Regions from separate parts of the Paenibacillus sp. ACRSA genome, predicted to be linked through region 1. Evidence: riboswitches for the same ligand, from Rfam matches in the RefSeq annotation. Region 1 holds a riboswitch; each other region holds the start of a gene.
What was found. A riboswitch is a leader RNA that binds a small molecule or an ion and turns the genes downstream of it on or off. The one in region 1 is predicted to bind cyclic di-AMP.
Positions count from the first base shown of each region.

Region 1 (6,345 bases):
CAATCTCCTGCACCATCCGTTAATTTAATTAGGAGGTTATTCAGAAAGGTTCTGAAATTGAAAACCCTGCCGATTACCAGCAGGGCTTGTCTTATGCAACAGATATCAAGGTTATCTGTTTCTATGGATCAATTCTTTTCCTATAAGTAGTGGTTATACTACATTCAATACAACGTCAATATTGCCACGAGTTGCTTTGGAGTATGGGCAGAAATCATGAGCTTTGCGAGCGAGATCCTCTGCTTGACTATGATCCACTCCCGGCATACTTACATCGAGACGAACAGACAGTTGGAATCCATCATCCGCAGGGTCTTTACCAATGGATACATTACTTGTTACAACTACGTTCTCCAGCTTCACACCTGCTTTGCGCGCTACGTTAGCTAGTGCACTCTCATAACATGCCCCATATCCGGCTGCAAAGAGTTGTTCAGGGTTCGTTCCCTCACCACCGGAGCCACCTAGTTCTTTAGGCATTTTCAGATCATGCTGAAGTACGCCGTCCGAAGAAGTTACTGAGCCTGTACGTCCACCTTTAACCGTTGCTGTTGCTGTATATAAAGCTTCCATTAGAATCTCTCCTTCACTTTGTTTTTTTGTTGCCTACAATTCATTTTAAACTTCTGGCTCATTTTGAAACGCATGTTGGATTCATATTCAGCTTGTACATCTTTTTCATTTTCATGCAGATAACGCTCAGAGGCTGTATTTTTTTGATCAATGGGTAATATACAGAGGAGCTTGATAAAGATATCGTCTTATTTTTGTGCCCGCACATAAAAGTTGCACTAGACAAAAATTATTGAAGGAGTACAATGTAAGAATAAACATAAAAATTTAGATATATCACATATCGCATATTGTCACATTATTATTTCAAAGTCAGGTGATTATTGTATGAGTAAAAGAAATCCATTTAACACTCCTTCCAGAGAATCGTTATCCACGGCTGGGATGGCTCCTTCCCTCGGGGAAGCTCACAGCTCCATGAAGGTTCCTCAGAACGCAGCTTGGTGGAAAAAGTTCCTCGCGTTTGTTGGCCCGGGCTACTTGGTAGCTGTCGGATATATGGACCCCGGCAACTGGGCAACAGATATCGCAGGTGGTTCACAGTTTGGTTATACACTACTGTCCGTTATTCTCATCTCGAATCTGATGGCTGTTGTACTGCAATCACTCGCGGGTAAGCTCGGGATCGTCACAGGACGCGATCTGGCTCAAGCCTGTCGTGAACGCTTCAGTATGCCGGTGGTTATTATGCTCTGGGTACTCTGCGAACTTGCTATTGCAGCCACCGATCTAGCGGAAGTTATTGGTTCCGCTATTGCCTTGAAGCTGCTCTTCAACATTCCGATGTTATACGGCGTTATCATTACAGCTGTGGACGTACTATTGATCTTAGTGTTACAGAATAAAGGCTTCCGGGCGCTTGAAACCCTTGTAATTGTACTTATGGCGACCATTGCCCTTTGTTTCGGTATTGATCTATTTTTGGCAAAACCCGATATGGGCGGGGTGCTTCACGGTTTTGTACCTAGCACTGAAATTCTACAGAATCCGGCTATGCTCTACATCGCGATTGGTATTATTGGAGCTACCGTCATGCCGCATAACTTGTATCTGCATTCCTCCATTGTGCAGACACGTCAGATCGAACAGACACCGCAGGGTAAAAAAGAAGCCATTCGTTATACAACGATGGATTCCACGATTGCACTTACACTCGCGCTGTTCATCAACGCAGCGATTTTGATCGTATCTGCGGCAGTATTCCATAGTGCCGGCATGACACAGGTTGCCGAGATTGCAGATGCTTACCATCTGCTCACACCCCTGCTCGGTACCACTGTTGCAAGTGTTCTGTTCGGCGTTGCTCTATTGGCATCAGGTCAGAACTCGACACTTACTGGCACTCTGGCCGGACAGATTGTTATGGAAGGGTTCCTCAACATTCGAATTCCTGCATGGTTGCGGCGTCTAGTCACTCGCCTGATTGCAATCATTCCTGCCGTCATTGTGACCGCTATTGCAGGAGAGCATGGAACAGAGGAACTTCTGATCCTAAGCCAAGTTGTACTTTCCTTACAACTTCCTTTTGCGGTTATTCCGCTGGTCATGTTTACAAGTGATAAGAAGAGTATGGGTGCATTCGCTAACAAACTGTGGTTGAAAATTACGTCATGGATCATTGCTGCAGTCATCGTTGTCCTGAATGTGTACCTCATTATTCAGACCATTGCTCTGTTTTAATTCTAAAAAAAGCCGACTCATCCAAAGTGAAATGTTCACTTGAAATGGGTCGGCTCTTTTTTAAACCTTTCCCAGAACGATATGCTCCAGTAGGGTCATCAGCTACAAATTTTATTTTGGAGTATATATCTCCTAGTCTTGATCTGGTAAAAGCAAAGGAAGAAGCTGCTCTAGATTATCAATTGTCCAATCCGGGTGATCCTGATCTTCAAGCTCAGGCTGGAACCGTCCATACCCCTGTAAAATGCGTATCGTTCGCATGCCAAGCTTCTTCGCCGGAACGATGTCATTATCGATGCGATCTCCGATCATCACCGCTTCCTCCGCCTTGCATCCCGCCTGCTTCAATGCCACTGCATACAGTTCACGATCAGGCTTGGACACTCCTTCTTCAGCGGAACAGGCGAGCACATTCACATACTTACGCAAACCGTAACGTTCTAGCCGTTCCTCCGTACCCGGACTCTGATTAGCAATGATGCCAATTCGATAATATCGTGACAGTGATTTCAGCACTGAACCTGCGCACGCATAAGGTTGCTCAAGCTCTTTACGAAACTTCAATTTAGCCTGAATCTGTTCTCTATGCTGTTCATCGCTAATCAACGTACGTATCGCCACTTTCATTGGCCACGCCTCGTAGTTTCGGTAACAGGTGACAAATATCTCCCGTACAGTCTCGATCTGCACCGGATATCCAAGCGCACAGGCTTCTCTCACGAACTGACCGATAATATCGTCTACAGGCTCCCATTCGTCCACTAGCGTATCTCCTACATCGAAGAACAACCATTTTAACCCACGTACATCCGGCACATCAATTCCTCCTTATCTTGCTGCACCCCTGAACAATAAAAAAAGAAGACCCACTTCATGCATGAGTCTCCTCAAAATTCCGTTTACCCTTTTGTTCATAAGTATAATGATCTATTAGTCCAATTATATCAGGCACCTGACAAGGGAGCAATCATCGGTTGCAGCATCAACCGTTAAGCAGGAAGCCCACTTCTCCGTTTAATGAATAGACAATCCGATCGGCCCCCATGCCACGATAAATTCCTTTTGGATGGCTCTGTTCTGTAATTACACACAGTGACTTGGATGTCCATGAACGACAGATCTGCAAATAACGGCAGGTCAAGTTCAGACTATTCTCAAAAATAAAAACATTGCCTACACTACTCTGAGGCAAGAACCATTTCTCAGCTGCAGCCGTATTCATGCGAATGACATGCTCTACCCCGAACTTCCGGAGTTTCCGCTCTTCCCCTGCACTGTTGGTCAGAACGGCAAACGGCATTTTTTTGTACATCAATAGTTTGATAAATTTGCGCCCCGCTTCGTTCGGAGCAGTTACTAAAATCATCTCATTATCCATCATTCGTTCCTCCCTTAGCGTGAAAAGACAACAAAAAAGAAGCGTGGGGGACCAAGGCCTCCCGGACGCTTCTTAAAGAATCCATGGCAAAAACACCATGAACCAGCGTACGGCTTGTTGCCTCTCCCTTTAACGCTTACGAGGTTAGCTGACGGATTCGGGCGCGAGAGTCGCCCTATTTCCGGCTGTTACCGGAAAATTCACCCCATGGATCCATACCGTCCTAGAACAGCGCATCCTGTTGGTTCCCCCGTTTTCCACCCATGAATGAATGGAAACTCAGCGATTAAAACATCGTTCTTACATCATGACTGATTAGATCGATATTATCGTTTGTTTCGTTTTTTCATGTACAATAGAAATTAAATTAGAAATTACGATATGAATCATACACCGAGGTCATGTTGATGTAAAGTGTACATAGATCACCGAATCGACTGATTTATGCCGTTTCAACCCAATGATATCGCTTACAACATATTTTTGCTTCATACATCTCCCCAAAGCTCTCTAATTCTCGTGATCACAGAAATCTTCTACCTATTCGTCCATAAGAAGACCAATTCAAGCTCAAAAAGTACTAAAACTATAATTATCCAATATTAGTTTTGCATTATTTAATTGCAACCAATATAATAGATATATACAAAATAGGATTAATCCATTCGATATAGGAGGCGATTTTTATGACCGTTTATGAATACAAAGTTAATACGCTTCGAGGCCAAGAACAAGAAATGTCTCAATACCGGAACAAAGTACTGCTTATTGTGAATACAGCTAGTAAGTGTGGATTGACACCACAATTCGAAGGGCTGCAAGAGCTGTACAATAAATTCAAAGATCGTAATTTTGAAGTTCTCGGATTCCCGAGCAATCAGTTTGCACAGGAAAAAGGCTCATCCGATGATATTGCTGAGTTCTGCCAAATGAACTATGGTGTAAGCTTCCCTATGTTTGAGAAAATCGATGTCAACGGATCGAACGCTCATCCCCTGTTCCAACATCTCACCAAAGAGGCTCCAGGTCTGCTCGGCTCCAAAGCAATCAAATGGAATTTCACTAAATTCCTCGTGGATCAGGACGGACGTGTCGTAAAGCGTTACGCACCCAAAACAACTCCTGATCAGATTGAAGCTGACATCGAGAAATTATTAAAAAAATAAATTGAACAACCAACAGCCATCTCACTGGAGACCCCAGCATTAAGCAGGAACTCTCTGGTCGGTGGCTTTTTTTGCACTCAAGAGCTTATTTTGGCATGAGAGCTTATGATATACATTAGAGTGTTCTGTTGAGAGGAGTGATGTGGTATGCAAAAAGTACTTACTGCAATGGTTCGGAGAAAGGGTTCAAGATCATCGTAGAGCACTAGATCCTCTGCGAATTCGAAATTCGGGAGGAACTAAGGATGAACATCGATTTACAACCTGTGACTTTTCTAATGGTACAAGGATTATGATTGCACATCGATCAGACAATCAGATCGCCGGGACGTTATATGAATCGTTAGGATTCATGCAAGTAAGTAGAGAGCTTATTGATGGCGAAATCATACGTTTACTTCAAATCGGTCAGGCTTAATGAAGTTAGAATAAAATAAAAACGTTAGAAACAAAAAAGAAGCTTCCGAGTTCGGAAGCTTCTTCTGTCTTGCATTATGATGCGGTCGAGAGGACTCGAACCTCCACGGGCATAAGCCCACTACCCCCTCAAGATAGCGTGTCTGCCATTCCACCACGACCGCATGTCGTAAATTATCGGCAACAAAATTGATTATACCGGGTTTCATTATAAAAGTAAAGCATTTTTTAAATTCAGCTGTCTTATACGATAGTTCCCCCTCTAACTGCATGAATCGTCATATTTCCACAGCAGTTGCATATCCTTGAGTTTGAACTATTTTTGTAGTTCCTTTACCCTTGATAAGCTTCAATGAGCAACCCAATGGAATAACCACTAATATTACATTTACTATTTCTCTTTCAATGACAAGATTATCACCACACACTCCAATACATAACTTGTTGAGTGATTATAACTAACACATTAAGAAATTAGCGCAAAATAAACAAGATTTAATTGACAAAAAGCGGATAATTATGTGATTATATATATCATATAATTCGGATTCAAACTCATAAACAGCACCAAAACGAAATAAAATGTTATATATAATAACATTTAGCGAACGTAGGAGGCGAAAGATCGTGAACCGTGGGAATAAGCTGCTCGATTATGTCAAACTGCTTGATTCCTCCATTCAAGTCGGAGGGTTCACTCATTCATTCGGCATGGATGCACTTATAGCAGAAGGTTCAATCCGTAACGTAGCAGACCTGGAATCATTCATGCGTTGTCAATTACATCCGAGCATTGTGCGCCTGGAAGGAATGGCAATTAAGGGAATCTACAGTGCAGCGGATCAGAAGGACACATGGCGAACAGCTCTTATTGACAAACTAGTTCACGTCCAGCGAACCCCTCCAGATCTCAGGGAACACTCCTCCGCTATGGGCAAACGGTTAATCAAGCTCGCTCAAGCCCTCCATCCCTGGATCGACTTCAGAAAACTCGAGCACACCCTGTCTACCTATAATTCAGTTGGATGCCTATCCACTGTTCACGCCTGGATTAACCACTATCTCGATATCCCCGTCGAGGAGGCAGTTCTCGGTTATCTCCACTCAGCCTCAAATGCATGCATAACGGAA
Region 1 covers NZ_JAKRNP010000003.1:185,399-191,743, forward strand. The annotation lists gene MH215_RS10505 (organic hydroperoxide resistance protein) at 154-573, opposite strand; gene MH215_RS10510 (Nramp family divalent metal transporter) at 958-2,253, shown strand; gene MH215_RS10515 (HAD family hydrolase) at 2,386-3,069, opposite strand; gene MH215_RS10520 (hypothetical protein) at 3,236-3,634, opposite strand; cyclic di-AMP (ydaO/yuaA leader) riboswitch at 3,750-3,926, opposite strand; gene MH215_RS10525 (glutathione peroxidase) at 4,318-4,797, shown strand; gene MH215_RS10530 (hypothetical protein) at 4,940-5,215, shown strand; tRNA gene MH215_RS10535 (tRNA-Leu) at 5,296-5,378, opposite strand; gene MH215_RS10540 (urease accessory protein UreF) at 5,842-6,345, shown strand, end outside.

Region 2 (6,345 bases), on a different contig from region 1:
CATAAATGTCTGCTACAAAGGTGCTGAATATTTCCATGAAAATCAGGGATACATAAACGGACTGAACGATCCAACCAAGCTGAAAGGCAATGCTGCCCATCGGAATTTCAAATTGTGTTATTCCCGGCATCTGTGCAGACATAGCAAAATGAGCTGCGAGCAGCATAAAGCCTACTCCAATTCCGCCGAGTACGCCGCCCCACTTCAGCATGTTTCGACTTTGAATCTGGTTTCCTAAAGGTACGAGTACAGCTTGGGCTAATACCAGATTAAATGAAGTGTATAAGAGTGGAGATAGCCATACCTGTATCAGACTTTTATCGGTTGTTAACGTGATAAATCTAGAAGCCCCAGGTTGATGGAGTGTGCTGGTAATCATAAGCAGCGAGAGCAGCAGCATCATCGGCACAACGATACTATTCATTTGCATAATGGCTCGGATACCTCGTCCCAGAAGGAGGTAAGTACCGACAAGTGTAACGAGTAAGCCGGTCTGGTAATGCAAGCCGAGATGTTCAACAAAGACGGAGCCTGCTCCAGCCAACATGACGCTGTTCACTCCAATGAGAATGAGAAGGGTAATCCAAGTGATCCATCTGCCTGCTTTGTAGCCAAATAGATGCTTATTAAGATCTTCGTAGGAGCGGGAGCCTGTATCGTGTGCAATGAGCATCATTTTGGTGCCTAGCCAGACAAAAAGTATGGTGGATAGGCCGATGGTGAGCGTTGCCCATTTGCCATACTGGGTAAAAAACTGCAGGATCTCCTGGCCTGTTGCAAAGCCGGCACCTACCACCGTTCCAATGTATGTAAATGCGATCTGCAGCACCCGAAATGCCTGTTTCATGTGTTTCCCCTCTCAGGCCCCTGAATAGTTTGGACATGCGGGTGCCATGGTACAAGGTATGCTTGACCCTGGAAACTCATGACAATGAGCTCATTCTTTGAGCATCAATTGTAAGGCTAAGTAGCAATAAAGCTGATTTCGCTTGAATTGACAGTCATATCTATGATACTTTTACGTCATAGGATAGGCTTGGGAGGTCAAATCATGGAAGTGTTGAAACAACGTATTTTAGAAGAAGGAGTAGTCATCTCCGATCAGGTGCTTAAATTGGATGGACTGCTGAATCATCAGATTGACCCTGGTTTGACAATGGAAATGGGACGTGAGTTTGCCTCACGTTTTCGTGAAAGTGGTGTAACACGTGTTATTACGGTGGAGTCTTCTGGCATTCCGGTAGCTTTTGCTGTTGCACATGAGCTAGGAGTACCTCTTGTATTCGCTCGACGCAAAAAAACGCTACTGGCTGATCCTGATGCCTACTGTGAACGTGTACCATCGTTTACGAAAGGAATTGTGACCGATATTATGGTATCTCGTGAATATATTCATGAGAATGATCGTATTTTGTTCATAGACGATATTATTGCTAATGGGGATGCAGCTCGCGGTGTAATCAAGATTATTGAACGCTCTGGGGCTGAATTAGTTGGTTTCGGTGTAGTCGTCGAAAAATGTTTTCAAGTAGGAGCACGAACCATCCGTGAACAGGGAATCCCTGTTGAAGCCTTGGTACGTATTCGTTCCCTGAACGAAGGAAGCATTCAGTTTGACGATAACGAAATGTGACATTTTAAAGGAAAAGGGCCTATTTTTTGAACAATGCCTTTGCATGACCGCAGAATTCATTTATAATGGGGTTATGTTAGGGAGAGGAGGCAACACCATGGGGAACCAACCGGCAACAGAACAATTTTTTATTGATAAGCTGGCGGAATCGAAAGTTCATTTTGAACGTGCCCTGGATTGTAAACATACGGAATTCGATGACCTTTATCCCTATATGATTGAACATCCTCAATTTTTCTGGTACAAACGCTATGTTGCCTGGTCAGAACTTCTGACGATTGTAGGCTTGTGTGAAGAGTTGTCCTTCTCTTGGAAAGAGCAATTTACACCGCATCAAGTGGAGTACCTTGAAGAACGTGTGATGTCCGCCAAAGTGCTTGATTTTTGGTTTGAGAAGAATGACAGCAAAGAGCACGCGCAGCGGTAAATTTCAGTCGGGACATACGCTTCGTATGACATGACAGTCCAATACAGTCACGTGAGACCTAAATGAGTTGTCATTTAGGTCTCTTTTTGTAAATTAATTTGGAACATAGGAGCCATAGACATGATTAGTGATACAGAGCTGGATGCCCTGCGTTTGTCAGGTGAAAAGGTTAGAGTGGTAAGGGACGAGCTTGAGTCCAATGATGTCACAGGAATTGTTGTTGCTTGGGATGGAGAGCAGGTACTCATTCGTCGGCAGAATCGGCGTGTGGTTAAGCTCGATCGAAGTTATCGCTATCAGTTGTTTAGCGAGCCGCGTCAGAGTCCACTTAGCGAGTAGGAAATGAGCTAACGGGATTTACCATCATACCATTGGCATAATCGATTCGCTCAGGAGAAAGGATAGTTACAGTGAAGGATGTGGAACTATCTCCGAGAGGGCGTGCAATGATATGACATTGATGAATGAAAAGGTTCATGCGTATAAAGATCAGATTGGTGAGTTGAGCGATGTGTTACCGGGAGTGGTGAAGTCTTACCATGAGTTTACGGGAGAATGCTTTCAGCCAGGAGCCATTGATGCCAAAACGAAACAATTAATTGCCTTGGGCATTGGCTTATTTGCGAATAACGAAGTGTGTACCTTCTATCACGTGGAGGAAGCTCGTGCGAAAGGCGCTACCGATCAGGAGATCATGGAGACCGTTGCTGTTGCGGGTGCCGTAGGCGGCGGTCATGCACTATCCCAGGGTGCAATGCGCGTACAGAAGGCGCTCCACTAAGTAGAATGGAGCTATACAAATGAAAATAAGGACTTATTCCTTGGCAAATGCTACGGGAATAGGTCCTTATTTATGTACATCGAAGTTATATTATATTTTTCCAATCATTTTATTATACATAAACTGCCCGGTAACTCGGCGAGCTGTGACATAACGGTCTTTGAAGTAAGGGTTAGACAATTTGGTGATGCTGACCCCTTTGCTGCTTGAAGCATGTGCGAATTGACCGCCACCGATATAAACGCCTGTGTGTGAAACGCCATTGCCCATTGTGTTGAAGAAAACAAGATCTCCTGTGCGAAGATTCGCTTTGGATACTGGAGTTCCTGCTTTGGCTTGCTGCTGAGAAGTACGTGGTAGATCAATACTATATTTATCAAAGAGATATCTCATAAATCCAGAACAATCGAAGCCGGCCATGGTTGTACCGCCCCATTTGTAAGGAATGCCTGTCATGTTATTAACGACTGTATTGATTGTGCTTGCCTCTGTACTTGTTGCACCTGATGTAAATAGTACTGCTGCTCCAAAAATGGAGATGATAAGTTTTTTCAAAATCAATGTTCTCCCTTCGTTGCCTACGGAGTTAGCTAAGGGTTCGGTAGAAGGTTCCCTATATTTCCTATGTATAAGAATAATTCACCCAAAATGGTTCCCCCGTTTTCAAACATGAAACTCGGCAAATGAATAATTAAGTTTTTGTAACCTTTTGAAACTATATTGCATATATGCGTAAATGTCAAACCCATCTTAATACCTTCTTTATCGCCCAATGTTAACGGAACTATTGATTTTTATGAAGAATAAACACGAAATGACAGCGAAACTAATTACAAAAAAGTAATATGTGATTCAAATCCAAACTGGAGTGTATATCACTCGAGGTTTGTCATGTGCAGTTTGAACTATTCTGATCGATACAATAATCGCGGAATGTTACAAGATGTTGCATTAATTGACAAAGTTATTTTTTTTGCATAAGATCGTTCTATCCAATCCACATATTGGATAAAAGTATAGTAGTTATAATTTAATTCAAATAAAGGAGCTGATGGAGAGGGGTGTAATTATAGGGCGAGAGTAAATAGAATGAAGAATTGAATGATTTCAATAATAAAGGGGAGTGTGTGATCATTTTGAATACAAAAACAAAGTTAGTTACATTAGTTCTAGCATTTTCAATGGTATTTTCTGCGGTAGGTATGATCATTCAACCGGTTAGTACTGTATCTGCTGCGGATGCTTCAGGAACAACAGCAAGCATATCCGATATTTTGAAGAATCAACGAGCCGATGGTGGCTGGAGAAAAGAATATAAGCAATCAACTGGTGAGTGGGCGAAATCTACGATCGACAATAAAGCTACATACTCAGAAATTAGAAGACTAGCCAAAGAATTTAAAAAGACAAACGACCCACGTTATTCTGCTGCCGCGATCAAAGGGATTAATTTTTTGCTGAATATGCAATATTCCAATGGTGGATGGCCTCAAGTTTATCAAAGTTCTGGTTATCACAAACATATTACTTATAATGATGATGCGATGATTAATGTAATGTACATGCTGGATGAAGTAGCGACGCGAAAAGGTGACTTCTCCTTTATCGACAGCAACCTTGCCAATCGTAGTAAAAATGCGGTTGCTAAAGGTGTAGATGCGATTCTGAATACACAGGTGGTTTCAGGTGGCAAGCTCACAGCATGGGGACAACAGCATGATTCAAGCACACTGAAGCCTGCAGGTGCAAGAATCTATGAAGTACCATCATTAACAGCTGGAGAGAGTGTAACGATTGTTAAATTCCTAAAAACAAGACCTTCCAACGCCAAAATTACAGCATCTATCAAGGGAGCAGAAGCTTGGTTTAACAAAGTGAAGATCACAGGCTACAGATATGAAAGAGCAAACGGAGATAGCAAAATTATCGCTGATTCTAAAGCTGCACCGATCTGGGCTCGTTTCTATGAGATTGGAACGGATAAACCCATCTTTATCGGCCGTGACGGCATCGTAAAATACAAATTGAGCGATATTGACAAAGAAAGAAGAGGCGGTTATGCATGGTATGGTAACTGGCCATCCAAACTGTAATTTAATTTAGATCCTAAACTGGTACCAATCATGGCAGATCCTATGCCAGCTCCTGAACATGAAGCCCGATCCGAAAGTGAATATCTGGATCGGGTTTCTTCATGAGCATTTCAATATTGACATGTAGATGCTTGCGTGATATATTATTTTTTGTCGCCGAGATACATATATCACGGATATACATATGCGGTCGTGGCGGAATTGGCAGACGCGCACGGTTCAGGTCCGTGTGGGCTAACCCCCCGTGGAGGTTCGAGTCCTCTCGACCGCATCGAATGAAAAGGTTCCCTGTTAGACATTAGTCTAACGGGGAACCTTTTTTTGCACCAATATGAGGACTTCACAGTTGCTTGTCCATTCAGTGTTGGTTACTGCGACCAACGACCAATTGGAGGCTTGGGCAATTTTTTGCCATTTAAACACTGCACGTATTATGATGCTGTAACTATAATATTATCGATATTAGGTCCTTCTGTACCTGTTGTTACAACTCTAATGGTATTCGTTCCTGAATTCATGGGCACCTGAATGGTTTTCTCGCCCCATGTCGACCAGCTTCCTGTTGCTGAAAAAGAGGTATTGCTGATCACTTTGTTTCCGTTAACGTACACATCGAGGTTACGTGTGCCACTCTCTAGTGCATAACGAAACTTTACGTTTTTGGTACCGCTTGTCGCGTTGTTGATATTATTCCATTGGATGGCAGAATTCGTTAGTGCATTGAAATTCACATAGCCTGAACCTGTGTAACCCGGGTAGATTGTCTCAACTACAGCATCAGTTAAGGTAGTTCCTGTTTCAGCTTCATACGTTGTACCACTTGTGTTACCACTACCAGGCCCAGTGATATCCGCTACAAATGTGGTTACACTTTGAGCAGGAAGCTGTGCAGTAAATGCGCCGTTAGACACATTGATCGGTGCTCCACTTGCTAAGTTACGGCTGCTATCCGTTACCCATGAGGATACAGTAGAGGCATTACCATTTTGCAGGACGAATCGCTGACTGGTCGCAGAAGTTCCTTTGTTAATTGCGACGATGACAACCTTGTTATCTCCTTTGTAAGCAGACACAAACGTATTGGTATCCGGGTTTTTCGTTGCATCCACTCGCAGATAGCCTGGACGAACAAACTTGGAGAATTGAGCCATATTATAACCACGTTTGCTGATCGTACCATCCTCTTTCATTGGTCCATACTGTCTACGGATATACCACCATACATAAGCCTGAAAGTCACCTTCTACCATTGCATTGTGCATGTGATGGGAAACCTCCAACGCTTCTGGCCAGCGGTCTGCAGAATTGCTATCACTGTTTGGATAATAAACTTCAGTCATCCACAGTTCTTTGCCTGCACCTTTTTGCTTGAAAAGTGGGTAGGCAAAGTTATTGACTTGAGTACCGTACA
Region 2 covers NZ_JAKRNP010000002.1:850,235-856,579, reverse strand. The annotation lists gene MH215_RS08755 (YkvI family membrane protein) at 1-847, opposite strand, end outside; gene MH215_RS08750 (xanthine phosphoribosyltransferase) at 1,052-1,633, shown strand; gene MH215_RS08745 (hypothetical protein) at 1,731-2,060, shown strand; gene MH215_RS08740 (hypothetical protein) at 2,181-2,399, shown strand; gene MH215_RS08735 (carboxymuconolactone decarboxylase family protein) at 2,512-2,841, shown strand; gene MH215_RS08730 (C40 family peptidase) at 2,932-3,396, opposite strand; cyclic di-AMP (ydaO/yuaA leader) riboswitch at 3,402-3,533, opposite strand; gene pelA (pectate lyase) at 3,969-4,934, shown strand; tRNA gene MH215_RS08720 (tRNA-Leu) at 5,121-5,205, shown strand; gene xynC (glucuronoarabinoxylan endo-1,4-beta-xylanase XynC) at 5,366-6,345, opposite strand, start outside.
Region 2: linked by a shared signal. The riboswitch ahead of MH215_RS08730 (C40 family peptidase) and the one ahead of MH215_RS10520 (hypothetical protein) in region 1 are both predicted to bind cyclic di-AMP.

Region 3 (6,345 bases), on a different contig from region 1:
CTTTGTACCGCTTATTTAGCTTGCAAAGAAGCGTTAATTCAGGGTCAGATATCATGGGAGATAAACCCCTGAAAGCCTTATGGTTATTGGCTCTACCGTCATCTGTTAGATTGGATTTTGAGGCTTGTCCATGGTAAGATGATAGTCATGAAACGGCGAATCGCACTGCGGTGAACCAACCGTTTGGGGCTAGTGGGTAGTGCCAAAGGTTTCGTTGGTAGCATAGATGGATACGGAAGTATGGTGATGTTTCCATCGTATGGGGAGGAAGATAACGTATGGTTTTTTCGCAAGAGGAAGTCGAAGCTCATCTGGGAAGGCTTGAAGGCTGGGAACTAGAGGAGGGACGATGGATTGTCCGCAAATTTGTGTTTTCTAACTACATGAAAGGGATTGCATTTGTAGATGAGGTCGCTGCGATCTCGGAAGCATTTAATCATCATCCTTTCATTACGATTGATTATACAACAGTCACGCTACGTCTCACGTCATGGGATGACGGAGGCATTACATCTGTAGATATTAAAGAAGCGGAGCAATTCAACGAAACATTTGAGAAAATGAGGGCGGAATAACCACTCGGTTAGGCTCGTCTGCTAGAAATGGGTGAACGGCATGTCAGACAACAATCAGAAACATCCGCTTATCGCTGTCGTTGGTAGCCTCAATATGGATCTTGTCGTCAAAACGGATACGATTCCAGAAGAGGGAGAAACGGTCAGCGGGGAAGAGTTGCACTATCTTGCTGGTGGCAAAGGGGCTAACCAGGCAGTGGCCTCTGCTCGTCTCGGTGGGCAGACAACGATGATTGGAGCTGTAGGGACAGATGTGTTTGGCGAACGCCTGCTTCGTAGCCTGCATGAGAGTGGGGTAGATGCATCGCAGGTTCGTGTCATGGATGAGTCAGCGACGGGTACAGCCTCGATCTGGCTCTCCAATGGAGATAACCGAATTGTTGTTATCCCAGGGGCGAATGGAAAGGTAGTACCGGAGATGCTGGAAGAGGCGGATACGGTGAAAAGCCTGACTGCAGCCGCAGCGGTGCTGCTGCAGCTTGAGATTCCGCTGCCAGCGGTCACCCGCGCCGCTACTCTAGCGGCAGAAGGCAGCGCACTGGTGGTGCTCAACCCGGCTCCGGCAGTGCCGGGTCTGCCCCAGGAGCTCCTGCGGTGCGTTGACGTCGTCACGCCGAACCGCAGTGAGCTCGCCGTGCTTACCGGCCGGGATCAACTCCGGCCGGAAGACCTGGATGCGGCGGTCGCAGAGCTCGCCGCATCCCTCGGGGCCGCCGTCGTCACGACGCTCGGCCCCGAGGGGGCTGTGTACGCGGCAGCGCCAGGCGGCCGCGTACAAGCAGGGCGTGCCGGCGCGTGCCGTGCGCCCGGCTACGCCGTAAGCGCCGTCGATACGACCGGCGCTGGCGACTGCTTCAACGGCGCACTGGCAGTAGCCCTTGCGCGCGGCGAGACGCTTGACGCGGCCGTAAGCTTCGCTATGGGCGCGGCTGCGCTATCTGTGACGAAGCTGGGTGCCCAGTCAGGAATGCCGTCTGCAGATGAAGTAGAGGCATTTCTTGCACAGCAGACATCAAGCAACTGATTCTATCATTGATGTGTCCAAGCACAGAGAAGAGGCTGTTACACCCCGGGTAGGGAGGTAATAGCCTCTTCGGTCATCCGTTACTTTTTCTCGGCGAGCCACATCGCAATGTTGGCAATCTCTTCATCTTGCAGTCGATCCTTGAACGCAGGCATACCGCCTTTACCTTTGACGATCGTGGAGTAGATCTTCTCAACGTCATCCTGACTTCCGATGTTCGCAAGAGCTGGACCTACGCCCCCTTGAAGCTGATCACCGTGACAGGAAATACAATTGGCTTTCACCAGTGCTTCAGCCTGTCCGGCATCCATCGTGACTTCCGGCATAGTTGGTTTAGCTTCCTGGGCAACCTCTTCTTTTCCTGGAAGCGTAAACATTAAAATAATAGCAAACGCGCACGCTGCAAAAAATACCCCGCTCATGATCCATTTGTGCATCCCTTATGTCCCCTCCAGAATGAAAGATCACCTAACTGAATCTGTCCATATCATTATAACGGAACTGTCCATGACATCATAGCATTTTGTGGTAATTTTTTGAAACTTATCAACTAAAAGCGGGAATCGTATTAGCTCATAACAATCTTATAAGTTAACGAGCTCCTGTATACACCATACAATAAAAAGGTTGCAAGCCAGTAGGTGTCTGACGTTCGTATGTATCTTGGGTGATAAAACCAACCTTTTCATAGACCCGGATGGCTCTTGTGTTCCAGGTGAGCACTTCTAAATCAATTTCATTTGAGGGATTCCTGCGAATGGCTTCTTGTACAATCGCAGACACAAATTCAACACCTTGGCCGTGACCACATCGTTCGGGATGCATACCTAGTCCAATTCGGGTGACTCCGACCAGCGGGAAGAACTGTGCAAAACCGCAGATTTCATCATTCTCGCCCCAAATGACAGCATATTGGTCTTTCCTTAGCTGCAAATCTCCAAATTCGACTTCAAGTGCCTTCATCTGTTCCCAAGGAAGCCAGCTATAAATATTATAAGGTGGGTTGTATTGCCAACTGCATATCTGCTGAGCGTGTTCTTCTTCCATAGGTTTAACGTGAAACGTCACAGAAGCTTCGTCCATACTTACTGCACGCTCCTCTCATTTGTAGGATAGGTACCTCTTCAAAACCGAACAAGCTCTTGAATGGGGATGGATCCTACAGATCATGTGTCAATGTATAGATATTCCTAACATTACTCTACAGAACGTGGTGTAGTTTTGGCAAGTCTTCGTAAAATAGAAAAAAATTGAAACAAAAGATCAGTTCATTACGTTTATATTACAATAGGATGGGTAAAAACATCATAAGGGCACGGACGAAGAAGCACAAAAAAACCGCCGGATACATTCCTGCGGAGAATGGATCGGGCGGTTCTGTTATGCTTGGTTACAGTATGATGTTGCTCAGCTTGTCCCTAGTCACGTGCGAGTGTTTCATACGCGTCCGTGCTCATAATACGTTTAGCGCCAACATAGCGGTTAGCCCAGTAGTTTTCGCTCAGTGCGCTAATGGTAACGCCTTTGGAAGAAGAGGAGTGTGCAAACTTACCTTCTCCAACGAAAATTCCTACGTGTGATACTCCACTGCCGGAAGTATTAAAGAATACTAGATCGCCAGGTCTCATTTCTGAACGGGAAACGGAATCACCCATGTCGAATTGGGAGCTTGATTGGCGTGCCAAATCAATCCCAAGCTTGTCGAATACATACCGTGTAAATCCAGAGCAGTCAAAGCCGTTAAGCGTTGTTCCCCCGCTTTTGTATGTAGTTCCCATTGCTGAGTCAATTACTTCATCCATTTTTGAATCTGCGAACGCGCTGCCAGCTCCAAGCGATAATGCGAATGTGAGGCTAAGTACAGCTGCGGTTAGTTTCTTCTTGAACAAGAGATATACCCCTTCCAATGCCTGCGAGGTTAGCTTAAGGATTCGGTTGAAGGTCCCCTATGATCCCTCTGTAGCAAGATCAATTCACCCATAACTGGTTCCCCCGCTTCCCAGGTGCTAGGAATTTGGCTATGCTAGTTGTGCACCTGTAAAATCAAGAAATGACGATTAAATTTTAAGTAGTTACAAATATGAAGGTAAATATTACAAAGTTGTTACTAAAAACTCACTGCGATTATTGTACCAGAGGTACATTGATTTGGCAACGTTTAGCAGTAAAATTAGCAAAAAAAACCTCGACCTTTGACGGGGAAAGGTTGAGGTTTCCTTTTGTGAAGCGTTATCATTGCGTTTATGTGACATAGAGATGGTAACAAATTTTAACCTGTTTGAATCAACTTTTAGTCGACTTGGATTGCCATAAGCGGAAATGGGCACATATCTTCCATAGAGACATAAGACAGCGAGCTAGAGGATACGTTTGCTGTAATATAAGGCCAGCTAGCCCTGTTAAGAACCAGGATGCCGAAGTGAAGGCACCGAAGATGAGCAGATGAAGCCCCCCCAGAAGCAAGGCGATGCCAATCACAGGAACGATATGACGAAGCGCAATCCATAGAGCGTATAATGCACCGCGTGCTCGGCCTTCTCCATCTGGAGCTGATGCACCGAACTGCATGTATAACATCACGTGATGAATAATCCAGCCGTACACGATCCAACCGACAACATACGGAATACCCGGCAGTAACAGTTGTAATGAATGGAACCCATCCATTAGAGTGGCGAATAGTGTGGGCACAAGCCAGTAGGCCGGCAACAACATCAACAACGTTCGGATGAAGTGCAGCAGCAACATGGGTTTCCACAACACTTTGATACCACGGACAAAAGGAGTTCGTTCCTCCGATTGATTAAAGTGTTGTAATGAGTACAACAGCCCTGCTTGGATGAGGGGAGTGATTAACATGCGCAGCAGCAGCATAGCTCCAAGAATCCATAGATACCGATGAACCTCGGGATGAGTAGAGAGGCTGAGTTGACTTTCCATTTTGAACAAAAGGGTACTGAGCTCTCCAGCATCCGTGCCAGGATATCGAAGCAACAGCGGGACAACCGCCGACTGCACTAATCGATAGATAAAGTACCCCCATACTAATTGATAGATAAATAGTAGTGCGGCTATGAATATATGCTGACGGACGAGAAACCAGCCTTCACGTATTTTTGCTTTCACTGTCTCCACCTCACCATGACAGACTTCCGAAAATAGCTTCAATAAGTTTGGTTGCGCTCAAACTCCAGCGGAATTTGGATGATTCGTCCAGATTAGCTTTCAGGAAATTGTCCATATGACGAGTCTCTAATACCACAGTGTACAGAGGGTCGGTCATGGCCCAAGAAACCGGAGAAGTATAGGTAAGCTTATATGTGATCCGCTCCTCGTTTCCATTCCATTGTTTATTCACGATATGCCCATCCTCGAACACAATTCGCACAGGAACCTTCATATAATTGCTTCCTTTTTTCTGAATGGTCACAGAGGATTCGTACACCTCTTGATCGCCCTTCTGAATCGGAGTTACGCTGATCTTCTCCACAGCAAAGTCCGCCATCCCATCACCATATACATATTGATCAAAATACGTAGACCATGAAGTGCGAGTAACTTGCTCCACGACCTTTTGAAAATCTGTTGAAGTAGGATGTTTGAAACGATACTTCTTCACATAAGTAGAGAGGATGCGTTCCATTGTTTTGGAGCCGACTTGTTGTTCGATACCGAGCAAGACAAGCTTACCTCGTGTATACACATTCGCTGCATAATGGTTCTGTGAATCAAACTTCCATGCTTCCTGTGTCAACGGGGCTGGAGACGTGATCAAACCCGCTTGAACGGGTAGGTTAGGGATTAGACCATATTCCTGCTCCATTAATTTATCCTCTGCATAAGAGGTGAATCCTTCGTCTAACCAAGCCTCCTCAAATTCATTGCTGGCGAGCATACCATAGAAATACTGATGACCAATTTCATGGACGACGGTTCGTTCCAGATCATACCCGGGTGTTGTATCGTCCGCCCCGAAGGCAGTCACCAACGTTGGATACTCCATGCCTCCTGCACCATTTCCGGTTTTTGGAGGAACGACAATGGAGAGGGTAGAGTAGGGATAAGTGCCAAACCATTTGCTGTAGTTCGCTAGAGCTGCCTTAGCGGCGTAGAAGTAACGTTCTTTTAGATCCTGGTGCGCAGGGTCAAGATAGAGTTTGATCCTTACTCCAGGAACATTGGGGGCGGAGAAGGGTTCTTCGGCATAAACAAAATGAGGTGAGGCCGCCCATGCAAAATCATGGACATCATCGGCATAGAATTGATAGATCTTTTCGTTATTTTTCACAACTGCCTGTTGCGTTGGAAAACCTGTTGCGGCTACCTTGTATGATTCCGGTACTCGAATGCGTACGCTATAGATACCGAAGTCGGCATAAAATTCGGAATTGCCGTGATATTGGTGCAAATTCCAACCCTCGGCTGTGCGTCCACGTCTACCTGTAGGCTCGTATACGCTAATTTTGGGGAACCATTGCCCTGCCATCACAAAATCGTCTGCAGTCCCCATACGGGCAAAAATTTTGGGCAGTTGTACTTCAAATCGAGTGTGCAGCGTTATGCTCTCGCCGCCCTTCACCGGTTTGGGCAATCGGATTTTGATAAGTGTTTTGTCTTTCATATTTCCGTCGTCTGGCTGTACGTATTGCATGCGGTGTAAAAGTGACAGACCGTCTTCTGTTTTCATCTCTGTAATCTTCATGGACCCATAACCATCTGTGGGCATAACATCCCCACGAAGCTTTC
Region 3 covers NZ_JAKRNP010000023.1:25,451-31,795, forward strand. The annotation lists gene MH215_RS28410 (hypothetical protein) at 1-19, shown strand, start outside; gene MH215_RS28415 (4a-hydroxytetrahydrobiopterin dehydratase) at 279-575, shown strand; gene rbsK (ribokinase) at 616-1,599, shown strand; gene MH215_RS28425 (c-type cytochrome) at 1,680-2,036, opposite strand; gene MH215_RS28430 (GNAT family N-acetyltransferase) at 2,191-2,682, opposite strand; gene MH215_RS28435 (C40 family peptidase) at 3,018-3,488, opposite strand; cyclic di-AMP (ydaO/yuaA leader) riboswitch at 3,492-3,629, opposite strand; gene MH215_RS28440 (hypothetical protein) at 3,883-4,725, opposite strand; gene MH215_RS28445 (M1 family metallopeptidase) at 4,736-6,345, opposite strand, start outside.
Region 3: linked by a shared signal. The riboswitch ahead of MH215_RS28435 (C40 family peptidase) and the one ahead of MH215_RS10520 (hypothetical protein) in region 1 are both predicted to bind cyclic di-AMP.